Regions from separate parts of the Bacillus sp. FSL H8-0534 genome, predicted to be linked through region 3. Evidence: riboswitches for the same ligand, from Rfam matches in the RefSeq annotation. Region 3 holds a riboswitch; each other region holds the start of a gene.
What was found. Region 3 has a riboswitch for cyclic di-AMP ahead of MHH71_RS07170 (potassium-transporting ATPase subunit KdpA). Riboswitches for the same ligand answer to the same signal wherever they lie in the genome.
Positions count from the first base shown of each region.

Region 1 (2,273 bases), 980 kb from region 3:
GAATGTAAATATACTCCTCTATATTTAACTTGTAAAGAGTAAAATTACCTAAAATAAGAAAATATTTCATCATTTAAACGCTTACATTGATTAAGATTAATATTTTATCATCTGTTTCCTTGTCTTTTCTTTCTTTTTCATCAAAATCGATTTTTAATATGAAATAAAAAAAGAGAATGAATTTGAGTACCGTTTTAATAGTACCTTGAATTCATTCCCTTTTTGCATTATAAAAATGAACGCAAGTTTCTCCCACGAATATAGACTCGTGTTAGTTCCACATGCAACATTTCATACGCAATAATATCCGTTTCTAAATACAAACTCTCTTCTGATGGCAATATCATATATGGTTTTGGAAACATAGAATCCATTGCTAATTCTTGAACTCGCTCTACTGATACTGCCCAACGATACGCTATATCCTCGCGTAATAACACCTTCATCATCACTTCCCCCGCCCTATTCAAAAAATAAAAAAGAAATGTTATCACAATTTGTAAACACTACAAATGTAGCTCCAATTGTTTGATAGAGCCTTACTGGATATCTTTTATTTCTTGTGACAACTGTAATAGGTGCTTGAAAAGAAAATCGAATACGCTCGGTAAAAAAGCTAACTGTTGGAAGCTCATCTCCTAGCAGGATTACTTTTTTAATCCTCTTGCAAATATTAGTTAAATTCTGCTCACCATTGCAACAATAAGTTGATTCAAATCCACATGCTCGCACTTCAGCCGCTACATGTTCAGTTGCGGTAAAAATAATCATATCTTGTTGAAAAGGCACTAATTCTCGTAAACTGTTTACTTTTTCCTCTTCCCCTACACAAATGAGCGTTACCTCTTTTTCCCCATCCATGTACATCATCCTCCTTAGCATAAAAGAATTCAAATATAGATTGATATTCTCCTATACTAGTCAGACCGATGAAGTGATGTATCCATCCATGCACCATCCTCTCTCAAGACGCTTACGAAGTTAGCTGTCGGATTCGGACTTTGAGAGTAGCCCTACTTTCATCATGAAAGATTCACCCCTAGTGACCATGCACAATTTGGTTCCTCCGCTCCAAATGAATCGGACTCAGCGTTACAAAAAACAGATTCTGGCTGATATAATACTCCTAAATATGGAAAAAGTAAACAATAAAAAAAGCCAGTTATAAAACTGACTTCCCCATCAAAACTTGAATATTTATGCACGGGTTTCTTGACGTTTGCCCCGCATTAACAGGCAGTAAGATCCCCAAAAATGCAGCGAAAGCAAAAGCTACTAGATGGGGAATCAACTGCCTGTAAAAGCCCGATTGGTGAAGGCTAATAATCAGTGGGGGATGAAGCTCTCCACTGATTAAAGTTTCACTTTATATGCAAAATGGTTCGTTGGCCCATGACCACTTCCAATATTCAATTGCTGTTCAATTGCTATGCTAATAAACTTTTTCGCTTCTCGAACCGCTTCTTCGATTGGATACCCATTTGCAAGTCCTGCCGTTACAGCAGATGCAAATGTACAACCGCTACCATGCGTTTGTTTTGAATCAATTCTTTCACTTCTATACTCAATAAATTGTTCACCATCAAATAAGAAATCAATAACTTCATTTCCTTGATAATCCGCATGTCCACCTTTCATAAGAACGTACTTGGCTCCTAATCTATGCAACTCTTTTGCAGCTTCTTTACTATCTTGGATGTTATGAATCTCCATCTCTGTTAATACTTCTGCTTCCGGTACATTCGGAGTCACAACTGTTGCAATTGGTAATAAATATTCCTTTAATGCTTGCACAGCTTCTTGTTGTAACAATGATGCTCCACCTTTTGCAATCATAACAGGATCTAGTACAATATTATTCCAGCCAAACTTTTTAATATTTTCTGCAACGACCTTAATAATTTCACTACTAAATAGCATGCCAAGCTTAACAGCATCTGGTGTTAAATCAGCACCAATTGAATTTAATTGCTCCTGAACCCCTTCAAGTGTAACAGGATATACTCCTTGCACACCAAGTGTGTTTTGAGCTGTAATAGCTGTAATAGCTGTCATTCCATATACACCAAGCTCTTGAAATGTTTTTAAATCTGCTTGAATACCTGCACCACCGCCGCTATCTGATCCAGCAATTGTTAAAGCTTTATTCACTTTCATCTCACTCATCCTTTTCTATCCAAAATAGCGATGATAAATCGTTTTTGCTTCTACTATATCTTTTGTTCCATGCACAAGTACGCGTCCATCTTGAAAGGCAACTAGTCGCTTTCCTT
Region 1 is NZ_JBBOUC010000001.1:2,355,032-2,357,304, forward strand. It holds gene MHH71_RS12105 (hypothetical protein) at 228-449, opposite strand; gene MHH71_RS12110 (hypothetical protein) at 463-861, opposite strand; cyclic di-AMP (ydaO/yuaA leader) riboswitch at 955-1,102, opposite strand; gene thiD (bifunctional hydroxymethylpyrimidine kinase/phosphomethylpyrimidine kinase) at 1,354-2,166, opposite strand; gene MHH71_RS12120 (thiazole biosynthesis adenylyltransferase ThiF) at 2,173-2,273, opposite strand, start outside.
Region 1: it holds a riboswitch for cyclic di-AMP, as region 3 does, so the genes downstream of both, MHH71_RS12110 (hypothetical protein) here and MHH71_RS07170 (potassium-transporting ATPase subunit KdpA) in region 3, are expected to answer to the same signal.

Region 2 (2,273 bases), 170 kb from region 3:
GAATCCATTTTACCACCATTCCAGACTGGGACAACGTAAATGGAATAAACACGCCTACTGCATAAAGTGGAATGAGATGTTCTGTTTGCCCTTGGAAAGCAATAATTAAAAGAATTGAAGCAATTCCAAGTATGATAATTCCATTTGAATACCCTAATCGGTCTCCTCTAACTGTAAACATTCTAGGTATAAACTTATCTTTTGCAAGATTAACTGCTAATAAAGGAAAAGCAGAATAACCAGTATTAGCAGCAAGTATTAATATCAACGCTGTTGTTCCTTGAATAAAGAAATACATGAAGTTCCGTCCAAATGTTTCTTCGGCAATTTGTGAAACAACTGTTACCTCTCCACTTGGAGTAATACCATAATAGTAAGCTAAATATACGATTCCTGAAAATAACACTGCAAGTAAGGAGCCCATCGCAAGTAACGTTTTAGCAGCATTTTTAGGAGCCGGATCTTTAAAGTTTGGAATCGCATTGGAAATGGCTTCAACACCTGTCAAAGCAGAACTACCTGATGCAAATGCTTTTAAAAGTAAAAACAAACTAACCCCTGCTACTGGTGTACCAATTGGTGTATGCAAATTAGGTGAGACTTCACCTGTTACAATGTTGTATATACCTACACCGATTAATATAAATAACGCTAAAACAAATAAATAAACGGGATAAGCTAAAATAGAAGCTGATTCCGTTACTCCTCTTAAGTTCAAAATTGTAATAAATAATACAAAGATAATAGCAATAATTACATTATGAGCATGTAAGCTAGGAAAAGCAGATGTAATAGCATCTGTACCTGCAGATACACTTACTGCCACCGTTAAAATGTAGTCTACTAATAAGGAACCTCCAGCTATTAATCCTGGATTAACACCTAAATTTTCTTTTGATACTACATATGCTCCCCCGCCATGAGGATAGGCAAAAATAATTTGTCTATAAGACAAAATTAGAGCTGTTAGCAAAACTAAGACTCCTATTGCGATTGGAATAGAATACCAAAATGCTAACGCCCCCACCGTAGATAGAGCAATCAATATTTGCTCCGGACCATAGGCAACCGATGATAATGCGTCAGAAGATAGAATCGCTAACGCTTTCGTTTTATTAAGCTTTTGCTCTCCTAATTCGGTTGATTTTAAGGGTCTTCCAATTAAAAACCTCTTTATAGTTGAAACCACTGCTGTCCACTCTCCAATAACTTTGTACGTACATTTCTCTTTTAGTCAAATTAATACGCTATTTTTCAGAAAACAAAAAATGTCTACAAGCCATAACAAATAGACTTGTAGACATTAATTTTTTTGTCGCACAAGCTCCACCTTCCTTCTCATATAACGCTTACGAGGTTAGCTGTCGGATTCGGGCCTGTGAGTAGCCCTACCTCTTTTGCAAGGATTCACCCCTTGGATTATGTATCAATCCATAAAAACGGTTCCCCCGTACCATCAGGTTTCAGCGATTTAGAAATTCGAAACTGTCGATTATCATACTCCCTTATTTAGAAAAAGTAAACAAAAATTTTTAAACAATGGCTTAAATTTTTAGAAATAGAAAAATTGTGATGATTATATAGGGTATTACTTCGTGAATGAATATAATGCATCATATAAAATTAGCTTTTGAAGTTTTTGCACCACAATCAAATTATTTATATATACGCTATCTATTAATGAATAGACTTCACCTTTTTTCAACTACAGTATACATATATCTAGACCCATCGATTACTTCTATCAGTTCCCCTATTAATACTCTTATTGTTCGAAATATTAAATCTAAAACCCGTTTTATTTGTAGGATTTCCTTACTTTTTGTCGAATATATTCAATGGGAGGAGGAATATTACATGATTTTCAAAGGATTCTTCATTAATCTATCTATTTTTGCTTTCCTAGTTAGCTCAGCTATATTCATTCGGGTGTTGATTTTGAATATTAATTCTAAATTAAACCGGCTATACGGAGGAGTAGTTGCCGGTATCATAGCTGCTATTCTGATGGTCTTTAATTTTAAGCACATGGGATTGTTTTATGATCTCCGAATGGCTCCTCTTATAATTTCGTACATTTATTTTGGTCGTACGGCCGGTTGGATTACAATAACATTTATTATAATTATGCGCATTTTCTATCTTGGTGGTAATTGGGGACCATCTTTGATTGTTTCTTTAGGAATAGCTACTATATATACTATTTTTGAAACTTATCTCAAGGAGCTTCATCCCTTTAAGAGAGTCTTTCTCTATCTAGCTGTTTATATAGC
Region 2 is NZ_JBBOUC010000001.1:1,209,651-1,211,923, forward strand. It holds gene MHH71_RS06290 (APC family permease) at 1-1,189, opposite strand, end outside; cyclic di-AMP (ydaO/yuaA leader) riboswitch at 1,331-1,479, opposite strand; gene MHH71_RS06295 (PAS domain S-box protein) at 1,858-2,273, shown strand, end outside.
Region 2: it holds a riboswitch for cyclic di-AMP, as region 3 does, so the genes downstream of both, MHH71_RS06290 (APC family permease) here and MHH71_RS07170 (potassium-transporting ATPase subunit KdpA) in region 3, are expected to answer to the same signal.

Region 3 (2,273 bases):
AGTTATTAATATGGATATCATGTGTTGTATTAACACCACCTGTTCCAGAGGCACTTGTAACAGTTGCATATAAAGCAGAAGAGATGACGCCAAGACGAGTTTCTTTCCCTTCCATATTTCCTTGTGAACTTTCTATCCCTAATTGATTTAACAATGGATTCCCCTTCAATTCAGATATAGCAAGCGTACAAAATCCGATAATCAAAAGAATGAACATTGATATAAAAAACATTCTACCTTGTTTCCGATTGCCAACCATTCTTCCGTATACAAATGGAAAAGCCATCGGAATTAACATTTGTAACATCATTTGTAGCACGTTACTTATCATATTGGGATTTTCAAAAGGATGCGCAGAAACTGTTCCCAAAAAACCTCCTCCATTGTCACCAAGTTCTTTAATAGAAAGCAAAGACGCTACCGGTCCACGAGGAATTTCTTGTGCCGTTCCTTCCAACGTTTTCACAACAATTGTTGGATCCAGTGTTTGCGGTGTCCCTAAAACCACAAATATCAATGATGCCACAAATGAAATTGGCAATAATACTCTTGTAATTGCTTGTACAAAATCAACAAAGAAGTTTCCTATTCTTTTCCCCGCTAGTACACGAATAAACGTAATACCAATTGACAATGAAGTTGCAGGTGCCGCAAACATCATAAATGTCACACCTACCATTTGAGAGAAATATGATAAACTACTTTCTCCCCCATAGTGTTGTAAATTCGCATTCGTCATAAATGTAATTGCTGTATGAAATGCTAATGTTGGTTCTAATCCTAAAAAGTGATTCGGGTTTAATGGAAGAATCCCTTGTAATCGAAATATCGAATATACAACCAAGATACAGAAAAAATTTGTGCTCATTAAGCAAAACATATATTGTTTCCAAGTCTGACTATGCCCTTTAATCCCAGCAATTTTAAATAAGATGTTTTCCAGTGGGCCAAATACCTTTTGAAATGGTTCCTTACGCTGAAAAGCATTGTATATATAGTCTCCCATCGGTTTTGCAACAATTACGAATAGGCCAATTGTAATTAGACTTGTAAGCCAGTTCATCCTCTTTCCCCTCTCTGTTTCCATTACACTCAAAAACAAATGTTATATTTTACCATCAAGAGAATAAAAAGAAAACACCAGGTTGCACCTAGTGTTTTTTACACACACAAGCCCCCCTCTCAAAACGCTGACGAGGTTAGCTGTCGGATTCGGGCCTTGAGAGTAGCCCTACCTATAAAAGGATTCACCCCTAGTGACAATGCACAAATTTGGTTCCCCCGCTCCTGAAGTGGATTAAGCGATTTATTATTTGGCTGTAAAATCTACATTGAGCTATTCTGATTGTTAATATACTCCTCTAAATGATAGTTGTAAAGAGAGAGAAAACAAAAAAGAAGGAATCTTCTCACAATAAACTCCCAATACATATGAATAATGCTAATCTCTATAAATATAGTAGCACATGAAATAGTGAAAAATGATATCATTGGAAATCACCCACTTCCATTTCCTATCCCTATGAGAAGCTTTGTAACCTTTATCCCCCTCTTACTTCTCAATTAATTGTTTGAATTTCTTTTCCAACTGATCCGGAGGTAATACTCCACGCGCTTGATCTACAATAATCCCATCTTTATCAACAAAAAACGTTGTTGGCAGTGAAACAATTTTATAATCAAGTCCCGCCACCCCATCCATATCTAATAAAATTGGGAACTTAAATCCAAAACGATCTGCAAACGCCTTTGCTTCTTGTACTGCATCTCCAATCGTTGCATTCACCGCAAAAATTTCGATTTCACCTTTATATTTATCGTAAAGACGAACTAAGTCCGGCGCTTCCATTTCACATGGTCCACACCATGACGCCCAGAAATTGATAACATACGGTTTTCCTTTTGCATCATTTAATGAATAAAGCTTTCCGTCTAATCCTTTTAGTGTGATTTTCGGCGCCTTAAATCCTACTTGAGGTAATACTTCTTTCTCTTGCAGTGCTGCTTGTTTTGCTTTCCGTTCTTTTTCTTCTTGCTTGGAATTATAAAAGTTAACTCCAGCCCAAATAAGTGCTCCAGCTAGTATAATTACAATTAATTTTTTCACTATTTTTCCTCCCATTATCGAGTTCACTTTTTATTTAACTTCGGTATATCACACACCTTTCCTTTATTCATTCATACTTTTTACTTTTCATCTTTTGTTGCAGAAGGAAAGCCACTCTCCTGTAGCGAAATTTTATCAATAATAAAAATCTATTAGGTGGTGCTTC
Region 3 is NZ_JBBOUC010000001.1:1,379,432-1,381,704, forward strand. It holds partial or broken gene MHH71_RS07170 (potassium-transporting ATPase subunit KdpA) at 17-1,063, opposite strand; cyclic di-AMP (ydaO/yuaA leader) riboswitch at 1,173-1,314, opposite strand; gene MHH71_RS07175 (TlpA family protein disulfide reductase) at 1,553-2,107, opposite strand.